4 regions of the Staphylococcus sp. TCBT05 genome follow, and region 3 is predicted to be linked to each of the others. Evidence: riboswitches for the same ligand, from Rfam matches in the RefSeq annotation. Region 3 holds a riboswitch; each other region holds the start of a gene.
What was found. Region 3 has a riboswitch for S-adenosylmethionine ahead of ACY191_RS03295 (MetQ/NlpA family ABC transporter substrate-binding protein). Riboswitches for the same ligand answer to the same signal wherever they lie in the genome.

Region 1 (4,224 bases), 410 kb from region 3:
TTTTCATTTTCATCTAAGATAATCATACCGATAGGTAACGTCTTAATAGCAATATTGTTACCTGCAGAAATATGTCCACTGAGATTATTGACGTAATAGTCTAATTTCCGAAAAGCTTGTCTTACCATCCAGGCTGTCGCTATGATGACAAACACTAAAACAACGGTCGCAATTCCTGCGACTAATTGGTTAAAGATAAACCAAACAACAACGAGTGCGATTGCTGTGAGTGCCAAAATAATAAATGGTAAAATCAACGCTTTTTTAGTGGATTGACGGTTCATTTTTCCACCCCAAATCATTTTTTAATGATGCTTTTCAGGTTAAAGCATAAATCTACCAATCCAATGAGTCCCACGATATGTGTAAATGGCGTTAATATTGTCCCAATCACCATTAAAATAATCGTAAGTGCAAGCGGCATTGATTTTGCTTTTCCAAAAAAGTGAATAACACTCAACCCTTGAATATACATACATAATGATAACACAATTTCAAAGTTTAATACGACACTTTGAAAAGTACCCGATTGGGTAGCAAACATAACACAAAACAGCACAATAATATAGATGACTAATATCGAGCGTTTCATCTGCCATGCATATAATGGTTTGAATATTGGTGTAGCAACTTTGAATTTACGTAAGATTGGAAATGTAATAATAAGATTAATCAATATAAGTAGAAAAACTGCAATCACAATATAACTCGGTAATTGTACTGCAAATTGGCGGAAACCTTCTTCAAGAATCATTTTAGAATCTCCGGAGACTGCCGACTCTGTTATAAGTTGATGCATTTGTTGTTTCACTGGATTGATGATTGCAGAGGCTTTTGGTAATTTATCAAAAGTCTGTAATAACATAATCGCGATAAGTGAAACGATACTCATAAATGTAGTTGTAACATATAAAATACGTTCTTTTGACGTACGTTCTTTTAACAATTGGCCTACGATAAAGCTCAAGAAAATAATGAGGACCAATATACTTAGCACAAATATATTACCTAATAATGTTGTTAAGACAACCGATATAACCGCTGCTAAGCCAAACGACTCGTTTGATTTGTGCCATAAGATGATACCTGGTATCGTAGCAAATAATGCGAGTACCAGTCCTAGCGGTGGTAATATATGTAAAGCTAAAGCTACTACTATGAAAGCAATTATGCTAAGAATAGTTGCTTTAGGATATATTTTTGAAAACAAGTTCGCCACTCCTATACTATTTTTGACTATAACTACCATTTTAACCAATTTAAATCTTTTACACAATTTTACCGACCCATTTTATATAGAAGAATTAATGATCTGATAACATCGTTTAACATCCCCTTTGATTTACTGCAAATTCAGAAATCGTCTCTATCAAACTAGATTACTGATTACATGGATTAATGACTATTCCATCATTGCTTTTGCCTTCTAAATTCCATACTTCTCGAATCTATTATTTCAACTTTTTTAAAATCAAAAAGGGCAATGCCTAATAACAACTCACAACGAGTCAGATGTCATTATGCACTGCCCATATTTCAATAAATATTCAATAACCTCAATATTATTTACGTTTAAATTTAGATAAGTTTAAGAAATGATATAAATTAGGTGCCCAATCATTAAAATTAAGCAAGAAACCATCGTGCCCAACATTATCAGGAACAAAGAAATGTTTATGGTATTTAAAGCGTTCTCCTACTGCCTTAACTAAATCGTCTGGGTAGAGTAAATCATCGGTGAAACCCATTGTCATGACCTTTGTATCAAGTGAGCCAAACACAGCATCCACGTCATCTCTTCCTCTATCTAAATCATGGCTATCTAAGACGTCGAGCAGTGTTAAGTAACACTCAGACGCGAAATGTTGTTTAAATTTATCGCCTTGGTGTTTCTGATACGCAACTACTTGATCAGGTGTGAAACGTTTGTCATAACTTTTTGATGAACGATAGGTTAAGAATCCTAACTGTCTTGCGATACTCATTCCTTCTTTGTTATCAAGCAGAATAGCCTGTCTTGCGATTTCATTGAATGCACGACTATAAGATGACGTTCGATCAGTAGCAGCTAGGATTACTGCTTTCTCTACTTCAAATTTACGGTTATACAAAAGTTCCATCGCCTGCATGCCACCTAAAGAGCCACCGATTAATATATTAATCTTTCGATACCCTAGTGTTTCGATACCTAGTTCAATAGCTTTGACAATATCTCTCAACGTTAATTGTTTAGGAAAATCTACATCATTGAGTGCAGAACTTGAACCATATGGACTACCAATAACATTAAATGTTAAGAACTGATAATCATGAATTGGCATGTATCCACCATCAATAATTTCACGCCACCATCCAGGATCTTCATTCGTACCATATGTCAGATGATTGCCTGTTAATGCATGGCAAACTACTACAAGCGGTTGCCCTTGAAAACCCACATGCTCATAGCGTAACTTCAAATTTGCTATCGTTTCACCAGATTCAGTCGTAAATGGTCCCAATTCTAATGTATCAACCGTATAATTTGTCATTTTTTACCTCCTACTTAAATAAAAAAACTTCTCACTCTAAAAATAAGTAAGAAGTTTAACTATACTTATCATTCGAGTATCTCGTTGGTATTAGCACCGTACTACATCTTATATAGCCGGTTGCTGAAGCTTCAACGGGCCAAGTCCCTCTGCTTCTCGAAATAAGATTTTATTTTATTTATATGCATCTCATATAAAAGATGTCATAATTTTCTAATTATTGTCATTCTAACGGATATTAACTCTTACATCAATGAATTATTTAAAATAGCCATCTTAAGAGTGCCATTATTAAAATGCCTCCAATAATTGTAAAGGTTAGACTACGTGTGATAACTGCAATTAAGATTGTAGGTACCATCGTTATAATAAACGGGAAATTTAATGTGTAGCCAAGTCCATTGTCATGTTGCTCTATAACGCCATCTATAATTAATGCCGTGAATAGTGTAATTGGAATAAATGAGAGCCATTTGACGACCTTTTCAGACAACTGTATTTTCGTGATTAATATAAAAGGGATAACCCTTGTTAACCATGTAACTAACCCACACAACAAAATGATAATAAGCATATGTAGAGAAATCGTCATTTATCCATCACCACCCCAAGCATTGCCGCAACAACTGAAGCTAAAATAATCGCCAAGTATGACGGCATAAATAAACTGAACAATAACATCATAGCCACAACACAGATAATTAAGACAAAGTAAATTCTAATATGCGAGCGCTTTACCGCTTCAAATTGAGAAACCGCTAGAAAGATAAACATTGCTGTGATTGCAAAATCTAATCCTAAAGCATCCGGATGTTGTATGTATTTGCCAAATATAGCACCTGCAACAGATGACACTGTCCAAAATAAATACGCTGTAATATTTAAACCGTGTAGCCAACGATCATTTATCTTCTCACCTTTTAAATGTGGCGTGATAGCTACACCAAATGTCTCATCAGTTATAAGCGAAGAAAGCCCTAACCGATTTAACAATCCATAATCTTTATAATTCGGGGCTAATGTCATGCTTAATAAAAACATTCTCGAGTTAACTATGAATGCTGTAAGCACAATAGCCGTTATGGGTGTCCCTGAGATGACTAATGTACAAATTATAAATTGAGCAGCACCAGCGTAAATCACTAAGCACAATAATATAATTTCAAGAATACTAAAGCCAGAGGCTACAGCGACAATTCCAAATGATAATCCAACACCAGCATAGCCTAACAAAGTGGGGATACATTCTTTAACGCCTTGTTTAAATGTGATATGTTCTTTCATCATCTCACCCCTTGTTGATGTATTTTGATATTCACATTCTATTACAAACATTTAAAAACAACCATATCTTTTAGACTTCGGTATGTGTTACGTAAGACAAACTACAGTCTAAAAACGTTGCTATTACAGCAATTTTAAATTATTTTATAGACTCAGATTAATTTAGACCACCTGGCAGAAAAAGGTTTAACAACGCTACTATTAATTTGATTTTTAACCTTTTTTATATCGTTACACCTCCCCTACCCTCTTATGATAATTTGATAGTTACTTGCTTCCTGTATTTTAAAAATTAACTAGACTAAAAATTTGTTCAATATTTTGTATTAATATGGTTCACCTAATTAATAGTTAGGTAGATATGTCTTATTGCTAAATCACCATACTGAAAAAACGCAATTTGTATAAA
Region 2 (4,224 bases), 350 kb from region 3:
TTAAATAATCGTTCAAGTTGTATCTCAACATTTTCATTTTCAATATTATATCTTGCCACGATTGTTCACCTACTTTCACTCTTAAGTATATTTTAACTCATTCTAGGTAAGTTCTAAACAATAATCCTTTTATTTCGATTAAGTTAAACAAATATAAATCTAAATATTTATTACACTTACTTAGTATTTTTATTTTCATTACATCTATTTACAGAATTTAAAGTTAGTAAATAACGTTATTGTTTATTATACATTAATTTAAAATATACAATTAAACATTAGCATGTGAATCTAACAATCTAGCTATGCTTTACGCTTTTTCTTATCTAATCTCGGTAATCTAAAGAAAATTGCTACTAAACCACAGACACCTAATAACGCAGGATAAATAGCGTATGGAACTAAATCAAATGGTGATATGGATGCAACACCAGCAGCTGCTATAACTTGTGGACTATATGGTAAAAGCCCTTGGAAACAACTAGCAAACATATCTAAAATACTTGCCGACTTTCGAGGATCGACATCGTATTCATCAGCGATGTCTTTAGCTAACGGACCGGCCATAAGTATAGAAATCGTATTATTCGCAGTAGCAATATCTGCAGCACTTACCAATCCGGCAATACCCAGTTCTGCTCCACGTTTCGATTTAACTCTATTACGCACAAAATTTAATAACCACGTAATGCCTCCATTATGTTGAATCAACGCAACTAAACCACCAATTAACAATGCAATAATTGCAATATCTTCCATGCCGACAATACCTTTTGATATTGAACTTAATAGCCCTTTCCAGCCAAATGAATGATCAACCAATCCTATAATCGCAGATAGTAAAGTACCACCAATTAAGACAATGATTACATTAATTCCTACTAATGCCAGTATAAGTACCAATAAATATGGTATAACTTTAATTATATTATAATCATAATTTTTAGTCGCATCGATATGTGCACCATTTGTTAAAAACCATAGTGCAATAATAGTCAGTATTGCCCCAGGAAGTACTATTTTTATATTTACTTTAAATTTGTCACTCATTTTTGTCTTTTGTGTGCGTACTGCGGCAATTGTCGTATCAGAAATCATCGATAGATTATCACCAAACATCGCACCACCTACAACTGTAGCCATTGTAATCGCAGCTGATACATCTGTTGCTTGACTCAATCCGAAGCCTACAGGTGCGATTGCAGCAACTGTTCCTACAGATGTCCCCATAGAAACAGACACAAACATACAAATAATAAATAAGCCTACTATGATTAAATTTTCTGGAATAATTGATAAACCTAAATTAACAGTGGATTTTACACCACCCATATCTTCCGTTGTTTGTGAAAAGGCACCAGCCAATAGGAAAATCAACATCATTAACACAATGTTAGAGTGTCCTGCACCTTTTGTGAATATTTCAACTTTCTGTTGAAACGATTCTTTTCTATTTAATAACAAGCCAATGATAGAGGCCACAATAATTGCAACGTTTAATGGCATTGTCGTAAAATCACCCGTTGCTATACCAACACCTAGAAACATCGCCACAAAGACGATTAAAGGAATCAATGCCCATGCATTGCCTTTATACTGCTCTTTCATATTCAACCTACTTCCTTTGATATCAATTATGATTTAACGGTTTAATATCTTATAAAAATTAAAAACTCTTTTCATTCATTTGAAGAAAAGAGTTAATTTAAGCTCCTTATCTTCTAGCAATAGTTGCTACTGGATTTGGCACACGCTTTTACATGTTGCCGAAGTATCATAGGGCCAGTCCCTCCACTTCTCTTGATAAGTATGTTTTATTTTTTTACTACAAGAATTCTTGAATGTTAACGTCAAATACTGCTAAATATTAATATTTAATCTGAACTTTGTCAAACTTATTCCTTTAATAAACGAGTACAGAGTTTGATGATGTAACATGTGCATTACTATTCTGTTGGACGTTCAATGATGAATGATTGTCCAAGATTCGCATAATTATTTCCAGCTAAACGACTCACAGCTCCTAATGCTTTAGAATCAATCTTATGCGGTTCTATATAAACTGTATCATCAATATGAAACATCACTACTTCTCCAATAATTAAATCAGATCCCTCTTGTTTATCACCTAAGGGAATAATTCTATCTAATTTACACTCTAAGCGTATCTTAGCTTGTTCAATCCCAGGTACAGATACGACATCAGAATCAACGCATGTTAAGTCTGTTCGTTCTAATTCATTCAATGACCTTGCAATTGGAGCTGCTGTACGATTAATTTGTTCTACAGTATCTTCATCTGTTATATGCACAACAAATGCTTCAGTTGCTTCGATATTTAAAGAAGTATCCTTCCTTTTGCCTGCAGTTCGAGTTGTTGATAGCATAATCATCGGTGGCGCACTATTGACCACATTAAAGAAACTAAAAGGGGCTGCATTGAGCATGCCTTTCTCATCTTGTGATGTTACAAATGCAATGGGTCTTGGGATAACACTACCACTCAATAACTTATAGTTTTGTTGCTTTGTTAACTTTGCTGCTTCGAATTTTTTCATTTGTTCTACTCCTCATAAATAAAAAGTTAGAAAATCAACTTCCAGATTTTCTAACTTTTTGTTGTTTAATCTATTTGGGTTCCGCCTGTAACACCATACACTTGACCAGTTGTATAGCTAGATTCTTCAGCTGCGAGATGGACATATACACCTGCCAACTCAACAGGTTGACCTGCACGTCCAAGTACTGACTTTTGACCAAAGGTCGGTATCTTCGATTGAGGTTGTCCTCCTGAGATTTGTAACGGTGACCAGAATGGACCAGGGGCAACACAATTAACACGTATACCTTGTTCACCTAATTCTTCAGATAAACTTTTGGTCAATGAAATGATTGCCGCTTTGGTTGCAGCATAATCATGCAATATTGGGCTTGGATTATAACCTTGAACAGAAGATGTCAATGTAATCGTTGCTCCGGGTTTTAAATAATCTATCGCCTTTTGTACTGTCCAAAATATAGGATAAACATTCGTTTCAAAGGTTTCTGTAAAGGAAGCTGTATCAAAGCCTTTGATACTTTCTCGATATTGCTGATGACCAGCGACTAACGTCACATTGTCCAATCCACCTAATTCTTGATGTGCCTGTGCAACCAAGTCATAGTTAAATTGTTCATTTCGAATATCACCCGGTATAAGCACTGCTTTACTGCCAGCAGCTTCAATTACCTGTTTCACTTCTTCAGCATCGACTTGTTCATCAGGAAGGTAATTAATTGCAACATCCGCACCTTCTTTTGCATACGCAATTGCAGCAGCACGACCTATTGCAGAATCACCACCAGTTACTAACATTTTATAACCTTCTAATCTATGATGGCCTGTATATGATGATTCTCCACAATCTGGTTGAGGATCTAATTGTTGTTGTAGACCAGGAACAGGTTGTTCTTGCTTTGGAAAATCTTTGTTTGAAAATTTCTTTCTAGGATCTTGAGCAGACATAAGTAAACACTCCTTAATACATTTTACTTATATATTCAATACCCAATATGTTTCTGATTAATACAAAATAGCACTAATTATAATTAAACTTCATTTAATAGCTTTTGTACAAAAGTAACAAAATAATCTGGTACCTTTTCTAAAATACGCTCATCCGGATCATACTTCGGATGATGTAAATCATATTCACTGTTTGAGCCAATAAAGACAAATACGCTTGGGTATTGTTGAGAGAATCCAGAAAAATCCTCGCCAATTGTTAACGGTTCGTCCATAATACTTACGTTGTAACCTACTTCTTTTGCAACGGTAATGGCGTCATTTGTCAATTTTTCATCATTAACGACAGCACCAGGGAGACGGTGGTAGATTGTTTCTATTTCAACATTAAAGGCTTTGGCTAATCCATCGCCAATTGCTTTTAATCGTTGTTCAATTTCATTTCTTTTATCTTCGTCAAAGCTTCTTACCGTACCTTGTACATACGCATGATCAGCAATAACATTCCAAGTATTACCGCTTGAAACCTCACCAATTGTTACGACAGCATTATCAAATGCTGACATATTACGACTGACAATAGATTGCACACTGTTTATCAATTGACCTAATACAATGACTGGATCATTTCCTTGTTCAGGCTTTGCGGCATGCGCACCTGTTCCCTTTATCTTATATTCAAAACGATCCACTGATGATGTGATGACACCAGATTTCAC
Region 3 (4,224 bases):
CCCGAGTAATTAATTTAGGATTGAAGTTGAAATCACCATTTTCACTATGGATAGCTAAACCATTTCTTTCTAGGTATGACTTTCGTTTTGGACGAACTAAAAAAGTGACATCCTGACCACTTTCAGCTAAACGGCCACCAAAATATCCGCCAATACCACCAGCACCTAGGACTAGAATTCGCATATAAACACAACTCCCCTATAAATATGTATTATGGATGTAATAACTGTATACCACAATCATCCATAAATTACGCATATAAATCAATAACTATAAGCGATAAGCATTTTGAAAAACTATATATACAATTTAATTTTTATGTTATTTTAAAATGTGAAAGGGGGGATACAATGAAAATATCAGGAAAATATACATATAAATGGAAAGATATTAAATGGCTAGATTTTATTTTACCGGTTATCTATTTAGTTAGTACATTTGCATTGTCCTTAATTTGTTCGATTTTTGTATTTATTTTATATTTAGGAACTGAAAATAAGGCTTTTCAAATGAATGATCACATGTTGAATATGATACAGTTAATTGTAGATTTGATTGCCTTCATTATTTTATTTGGGACATGGATACTATTTTATAGACGATCCTTTAAGGACCGTTTGACACAAGGCATTAAACATATGAAACGGTATTGGAAATTAATTATACTCACGTTTATTGTGTTATTCATTCTAAAGGCAATTTATCCTGAATTGGTAGATTTATTTGCTCCGGAGTCTTGGAAATTTGACGAAACAGAAAATGATAAATTAATTGAGCAAATGTTTGCTACGCCATTTTCAACGTTTTTAGCATTTTTTTCTATTGTGATTATTGCGCCAATTAATGAAGAATTTTTATTTAGGCATTTGTTAATTGGTGAACTTGGTAAGAAATTCAGCTTTACGTTGATGTCTATCATTTCAGTTATCATCTTTGCTTCACTACATGTCACAGAAGCGAAATCACCTTTAGAAATTGTGATGTATTTAATTATTGCTATCGGTCTCGCGTATGTTTATTTAAAGTCAGGTCGAAAGTTGTCTGTTGCGATAGCGTTACATGCGTTAAATAATTTAATTGCATATTGTGCTATGGTATTTATGGGATGAACAGTATAGAAACATGCTATAAAGCTATAGGATTAAGCTGTTTCACATGGAACAAAAAGTTAATATAAAGCATATGAAATTGAAGCATACAGAAAATTCTAAAAATTAGATTGACTAAACATGACCAAAATGCTAGGATTAAATAAATTCAAATACATATTTATAACTCTTATCAAGAGTGGTGGAGGGATGTGCCCGATGAAACCCAGCAACCGTCGTAATACGAAATGGTGCTAATTCACAGAAAGTATTTAACTTTCGAAGATGAGAGAAGCAGAATGCCTTCTCTTTATTTAGAGAAGGCATTTTTTATATTAATAATAAGGAGAGATGACATGAAAAAATTTACATATGCAATTCTGTTATTGAGTTTAATTGGTGTTTTAGCTGCTTGTGGCAAATCAAATAGTGATGCAGCAAATAAAAAAATAACTATCGCCGCATCACCTGCACCGCACGGAGAGGTATTAGAACACGCAAAAAAAGCAATGGCAAAAAAGGGCTACGATTTAAAAATAAAAACAGTAAATGATTATAAAGTACCGAATAAATTATTAGATAAAGGTGATGTAGATGCAAACTTTTTCCAACATGTACCTTATCTTAAAGCAGAAAGAAAAGATCATAATTATAATATAGAAGAAGTGGGTAAGGTATTCACAACGCCAATGGGTGTTTATAGTCAAAAGTATAAAAATATTAAAGATATTCCAAAAGGATCTACAATTTATGTATCGAATAATCCTGCAGAAGAAGGTCGATTCTTATCATTCTTTGTTGATAAAGGATTAATTAAAATTAAAAAAGGTGTCAAAATCGAGGATGCTAAGTTTGATGATATAGTTGAGAATAAAAAACAACTTAAGTTTAATAATAAACAAGGTGCTGAATTTTTGCCTAAGACATACAAGAGTAAAGAAGGCGCAGCGGTTATTATGAATTCGAATTATGCAATTGATAATGGACTGACACCACATAAAGATGCGATTGCAGTTGAAGGGAAATCATCACCTTTTGCAAATATAATAGCAGTTCAAAAAGGGCATAAAGGTGATAAAAAGTATCAAGAATTATTAAAGGTATTACAATCCAAAGATATGAAGTCATTTATTAAAAAGAAATATGGACAAGATGTCATACCTTATGAAAAATAACTATTTAAAAAACATATTTTGATTTGAGTATATGCGTATTGTAAAAAGGTACTACTTGTAAAAATTATAAGTAGTGCTTTTTTATTATATAAAATAATGTTTTATTGTAACTTGCTCTTAATGTCAAATAGACCTACAATATAATTGCTGATATTAACTAAAATATAAACAAAAGCCTTGATGAAATGAGGTGTATATATGATAGAACGACATATTAAGATCATGCGTCTGTTTATACAGGAATCTGAAAATTACAAAAGTGCAGATGATATTGCAGCTATATTAAGTGTCTCTAATAGAACTGTGCGATCGGATATAAAGTATATCAATACATTGTTTAGCGATCCAGTAATCACTAGTGTAAAGGGTCGTGGCTTTAGATTGAATTTAGAGCAGTATCGTATTGAAACGATTGAACATTATATCAATGACTATGCCAATAAGGATAGTGAAATATTAATGAATTTAGGTTATCGGTTGTTAATGCAACACGATCCTACGACGACGGAACGTCTGATTGCTGACCTAAAGATAACTAAAAATGAATTTTTAGATTATTTACAAAGATTTGCTAATTGGTGTCAGTCATTTGATGTTCTAGTTGAAAGTGTTAGAAATAAAGGTGTATGTATTAAAGGAAATGAGATGAATATTAGAAATGCTATTTTACACTTGAGTCAACTAACATCTAAAAATAAATCGATTGAAGATATAATATTAGCCGATATTCCTAAAGTGCATTTAGAACAAATAACACAAATTATTAAGCGTGTCTTGATATATAACCATATTCAAGCAACACAAATACAGCTCAAACAGTTAATTATTCATTTAATCATTATTTATAAAAGACAAAATATTAGTTATAAAGCATGGGATATAAAACCAAAGTCATTTGAAATTGCTAATCAATGTATTACAGAAATTAATAATAGACTAGGATATGATTTGAATAGAGAGACAACAAAACTTTTTTCTTTCTTTATTAGTGATTATTTTGAACAACATGATCTTGGATTTGAACAATTATTCGTCAAAAGTTATATTGAACGGCTCATTGTTCAAATGGAGCAAAATATTGGTGTAGGTTTTACCCAAGATAGTGTATTGAGAGACAATATATTTTCACATTTTAGTAGGACATATCACAGAATAATTAAAAATGTATATATCAATAATCCTTTGACTCAAGATATAAAAAAAAACTATCCATTTATCTTTGATGCGTTATATGACATTGTGAAAGAGTTAGAAGTTGATGCCGATATTCATTTAGTAGAAGATGAAATTGCCTTTTTAGCATTACATTTTCAATCATCAGTTGAAAGAAACGAACAAGAAAAAATTAAAATAGTGATAGCTTGTTATTATGGTTTAGGTATTTCCAGTTTACTAGAAGCTAAAATTTTAAAGCTTGACGAACGTATCGAAGTGATAGATACCGTACAGCTGGATTCAGTTTATGATTATCACTTTGAAGGCATCGATGTATTAGTTACAACGCATGAGATAGAAGGTAATCATTTACCAAAGCGACTTTCTCAAGTAACAGTTTCACCTTTATTTTCAAATGAGGATGCTGAGAAAGTGAAGGTAATTATTAACCAAATCAATAATAACGTAATTAATCAAGCAGATTTATCATCAGTTCAAGTAGATGTGGTAGGAGGCGATGATGAGGTTACTGATATGGCTGTTGTTTTCGATAAGGCACAAAGTATATTAAATAATAATCATGCAATTACCGAAAGTTATATACCAAGTGCATTAGAAAGAGAAAAATTTGCTTCTACATTTATTGGAAATGCTATTAGTATGCCTCATGGCAACCCTAAAGAAGTATTGAAATCACATGTTATAGTGTTTAAACATGAACAGGGCTTGTTATGGAAACAAAATAAAGTCAAATTGGTGTTTTTCTTAGCCATTACTGAGGCTGATATACCGATAATGAAGAAAA
Region 4 (4,224 bases), on a different contig from region 3:
TTTGTCTAGTGTAGTTTAAGCTGATTCTTCTACCAACACCATATTTACCACCAGTCCAACCAGTGTTTACGAGATAGACATCAACATCATGTTTATCGATTAGGTCTCCGAGTAAATCTGCATATACCTTTGCATTTAATGGCAAGAAAGGTGAGCCGAAGCATGTTGAGAATGATGGTTCAGGTTCTGTAACGCCACGTTCAGTACCTGCTAATTTAGCAGTGAACCCACTTAAGAAATGATACATTGCTTGATCTTTAGATAATTTGGAAATTGGAGGTAATACACCAAATGCATCTGCAGTTAAGAATATAATTGTATTAGGATGTGCAGCTTTTGATGGTGTTACAATGTTATCAATATGATTGATAGGGTATGCAGCACGTGTATTCTCTGTGTATTTATTATCATCGAAATCTACATCACCGTCTTCATCAACGACAACGTTTTCTAAAATTGTTCCATACTGGATAGCGTCGTAAATTTGTGGTTCCTTTTTATATGAAAGGTTAATTGCTTTTGCATAACAACCACCTTCAATATTGAAGATCCCGTTGTCATTCCATCCGTGCTCATCATCACCAATTAATTTACGTGTAGGATCTGCGGATAACGTTGTTTTACCTGTTCCTGAAAGACCGAAGAATAGTGCAACATCGCCTTTTTCGCCGACGTTAGCAGAGCAATGCATACTCATAATATTATCTTTCGGCAACAGGTAATTCATTACAGAGAAAATACCTTTTTTCATTTCACCTGCATATTCAGTACCACCGATTAAAATAACTTTGTGTTTAAATGAAGTAATGATAAATGTTTCAGAATTTGTACCATCTACTTCTGGATTAGCTTTAAAATGTGGCGCTGACACGATTGTGAAATTAGCTTTAATTTCTTGTGCTTCTTCTTTAGATTTTGGACGTATAAACATGTTTTGGGCGAATAAATTATGCCAAGCAAGTTCATTGATTACTGTTAACTTTAACTGTGATTCTTCGTCACTACCTGCATAACCATTAAAGACATAAAGTTCGTCCTTTTGATCTAGGTATTCAAGAACTTTGTCATATAATTTTAAAAATGTTTCCTCTTCGATAGGTTGGTTGATATTACCCCAATCGATAGAATCTCTATAAGATGGTTCTGTCACGATGAATTTGTCTTTAGGTGAACGTCCAGTATATTTACCAGTCTTTGCATTAATTGCTCCAAGTTCTGTTAATTCACCCTCACCATTATTTAAAATCTTGTTATACAATTGTGTTGTAGAAAGTTGGAATAATGATGACGTTTTGCCCAAAATGTTTTCGATTTTATTAGTGTATGTGTATGTATCTACAGCCATACTCAATCCCTCCAAAGTTATTTGTATTGTAAGCCTTTACAATTAAAAAGTATAACACATATGATTTATTAGTACACATCATTTTAAAGGGAATTTAAAATTTATATTAATAAATGTTAAATTGACATTATTACTTAACTTCGGTACTATAGTGATTAACGGATTCTCTTATCCTGAGAGGCGGAGGGACATGGACCCAATGAAGCCCAGCAACCTCTTCTTAATACGAAGAAAGGTGCCAAACCGTTTGCAGACAAATACCGTCTGAACGATAAGAGCGAATGGACGTATTAGGGCCTTCTCTCTATTTAATATAGTGAAAAGGCCCTTTTTTAATGAGCTCACAGTATAGAGAATATTCGTAATTTAAAACTAAAGGAGCAAATTATGACTTACAATAGAAGATTATTCACATCAGAATCTGTAACAGAAGGACATCCAGATAAAATTGCCGACCAAGTTTCAGATGCGATTTTAGATGAAATATTAAAGGATGACCCAAATGCACGTGTAGCTTGTGAAACGACAGTTACGACTGGTATGGCGTTAATTTCAGGTGAAATATCAACAACTACTTATGTTGATATTCCTAAGGTAGTAAGAGAGACAATTAAAGAGATTGGCTATACGCGTGCTAAATTTGGTTATGATAGTCAAACAATGGCAGTATTAACAGCGATAGACGAACAATCACCTGACATCGCTCAAGGTGTGGATACCGCATTAGAATATCGCGATGATTTATCTGAGGCGGAAATAGAGGCGACAGGTGCCGGAGACCAAGGCTTAATGTTTGGCTATGCAACAAATGAAACAGATACTTATATGCCATTGCCAATTTTCTTATCTCATCAATTATCTAAACGTTTATCAGACGTAAGGAAGGATGGCATATTAGACTATCTTCGCCCAGATGGTAAAGTGCAAGTAACTGTTGAATATGATGAACATGATAAACCAAGCCGTATTGACACAATTGTAGTTTCTACGCAACATGCTGAAGATATTGAATTAGAACAAATTCAAAATGATATTAAAGAGCATGTTATTTATCCAACAGTTCAAAAAGATTTACTAGATGAACAAACAAAATTCTACATCAATCCTACTGGTCGATTTGTAATTGGTGGACCTCAAGGAGATGCGGGCTTAACAGGTCGTAAGATTATTGTAGATACGTATGGCGGATATGCACGCCATGGTGGTGGATGCTTTAGTGGTAAGGATCCTACAAAAGTTGACCGTTCAGCAGCATATGCAGCACGTTATGTAGCTAAGAACATTGTTGCAGCAGGATTAGCTGATAAATGTGAAGTGCAACTTGCTTACGCAATTGGTGTTGCAGAGCCAGTTTCTATATCAATCGATACATTTGGTACAGGAAAAGTGAATGAAAGTGTGTTAGTTGAAGCGGTTAGAACTCACTTTGATTTAAGACCGGCAGGAATTATAAAAATGTTAGATTTAAAACATCCTATTTATAAACAAACTGCAGCATATGGTCATTTTGGTCGTACGGATGTGTTGTTACCATGGGAGAAACTTGATAAAGTCAACTTATTGAAAGATTCTGTACAAGCATAATAAATTGCCTTAAGTGTATAGTTTACACTCGAATAAACAGATGATTTCCATTATAATAAAGTTACTGATCACATAAAGGAGCGTTATTGTTATGAACTCATTGGGACCTTTAGAAATTGGTTTAATCGTGGCAATTATCGTAGCAATTATTTGTTTGATTTTATTTATTGCTGCTTTAAACAGTAAGAAGAAAGCACAGAAAAAGATTGAAGAACAATATCAATCTAAAGAACAAAAGTTAAAAGAAGCACACGAAGAAGAATTAGAAAAAGAAAGAATCGAAAATAAAAAGACTGTTACAAAACAAAAAGAAGAATATGATGCGACAGTCAATACTAAAGATAGAGAAATTGATGCACTGAAACTTTTCTCAAAAAATCATAGTGAGTATGTAACAGATATGAGATTGATTGGTATTCGGGAACGCTTAGTAAATGAAAAGCGAATTAGACCTGAAGATATGCATATTATGGCCAATATCTTTTTACCACGAAATGAATTTAGTGATGTGCAACATATCAGTCATTTAGTATTAACACGTACAGGGTTATATATAATCGATTCCCAATTGTTAAAAGGTCATGTCTATAATGGCATCAGTGCAAATCAATTCAAAGATCAACCAATGATTGAGCAAGTCTTCGATACATTAGATCTTGATAAGCAAAAGGCTCAAACATTAGTATTAGATCAAAATGATGATAAGAAATCATTGAATTTTGTAAATTATACTGAGCATATTAATGATATTGAAAAGTTAGCAGGCGATATTCAAACAGAATTGAACTTGAAATTCACACCGACGACTATCTTGTACTTTAATCCGAAGAATGAAGGTGCTGTTACAATCACAAACTATGCACAAAGTTCAAATTCTAAAGTGCTTGTTGGTCCAGAACAATTGGATGAATTCTTTAATAAGTTTGTCTTCCATGGTCGAATTCAATACACTGTCGAAGATTTACAACGCATTATGGATGAAATTGAATCTTTTAATTAATATCTTTGCTAAAGTAACGTAATCAATTTTCTGAAATGAATAGAGTGGTTGGGACTTAAATCATCCATTCTCAAATAAAAGAGAGCTAATCCATTGTTGATTAGCTCTTTTTTTTATATTTAAATTTGGTTCGTAATATATGTAGATAACAAAAAATAATAAATTCCGTGTAATTAATTGTAGCGTAGATAAATTTAATTTGAAGTTTTTGATTTGAAAATACATCATCATGTGGAGTATCTGGCGAGAGGCCTAAGTGAAAAATGCTAGGCAAAGACCAATGGTGAGATGACAT

Region 1: it holds a riboswitch for S-adenosylmethionine, as region 3 does, so the genes downstream of both, metX (homoserine O-acetyltransferase MetX) here and ACY191_RS03295 (MetQ/NlpA family ABC transporter substrate-binding protein) in region 3, are expected to answer to the same signal.
Region 2: it holds a riboswitch for S-adenosylmethionine, as region 3 does, so the genes downstream of both, ACY191_RS04835 (Na+/H+ antiporter NhaC family protein) here and ACY191_RS03295 (MetQ/NlpA family ABC transporter substrate-binding protein) in region 3, are expected to answer to the same signal.
Region 4: it holds a riboswitch for S-adenosylmethionine, as region 3 does, so the genes downstream of both, metK (methionine adenosyltransferase) here and ACY191_RS03295 (MetQ/NlpA family ABC transporter substrate-binding protein) in region 3, are expected to answer to the same signal.

What each region holds. Positions count from the first base shown of each region.
Region 1 covers NZ_JBUQDQ010000005.1:334,711-338,934, reverse strand. Annotated here, with positions in the region: gene ACY191_RS01495 (DHH family phosphoesterase) at 1-284, opposite strand, end outside; gene ACY191_RS01490 (DUF2232 domain-containing protein) at 299-1,225, opposite strand; gene metX (homoserine O-acetyltransferase MetX) at 1,563-2,531, opposite strand; SAM riboswitch class I at 2,594-2,699, opposite strand; gene ACY191_RS01480 (AzlD domain-containing protein) at 2,794-3,123, opposite strand; gene ACY191_RS01475 (AzlC family ABC transporter permease) at 3,120-3,815, opposite strand.
Region 2 covers NZ_JBUQDQ010000005.1:1,085,991-1,090,214, reverse strand. Annotated here, with positions in the region: gene ACY191_RS04840 (SRPBCC family protein) at 1-59, opposite strand, end outside; gene ACY191_RS04835 (Na+/H+ antiporter NhaC family protein) at 304-1,608, opposite strand; SAM riboswitch class I at 1,712-1,810, opposite strand; gene ACY191_RS04830 (flavin reductase family protein) at 1,947-2,558, opposite strand; gene ACY191_RS04825 (SDR family oxidoreductase) at 2,624-3,505, opposite strand; gene ACY191_RS04820 (amidohydrolase) at 3,589-4,224, opposite strand, start outside.
Region 3 covers NZ_JBUQDQ010000005.1:739,915-744,138, forward strand. Annotated here, with positions in the region: gene panE (2-dehydropantoate 2-reductase) at 1-184, opposite strand, end outside; gene ACY191_RS03290 (CPBP family intramembrane glutamic endopeptidase) at 352-1,110, shown strand; SAM riboswitch class I at 1,277-1,381, shown strand; gene ACY191_RS03295 (MetQ/NlpA family ABC transporter substrate-binding protein) at 1,446-2,264, shown strand; gene ACY191_RS03300 (BglG family transcription antiterminator) at 2,463-4,224, shown strand, end outside.
Region 4 covers NZ_JBUQDQ010000038.1:59,899-64,122, forward strand. Annotated here, with positions in the region: gene pckA (phosphoenolpyruvate carboxykinase (ATP)) at 1-1,345, opposite strand, end outside; SAM riboswitch class I at 1,511-1,623, shown strand; gene metK (methionine adenosyltransferase) at 1,733-2,929, shown strand; gene ACY191_RS07455 (NERD domain-containing protein) at 3,021-3,929, shown strand.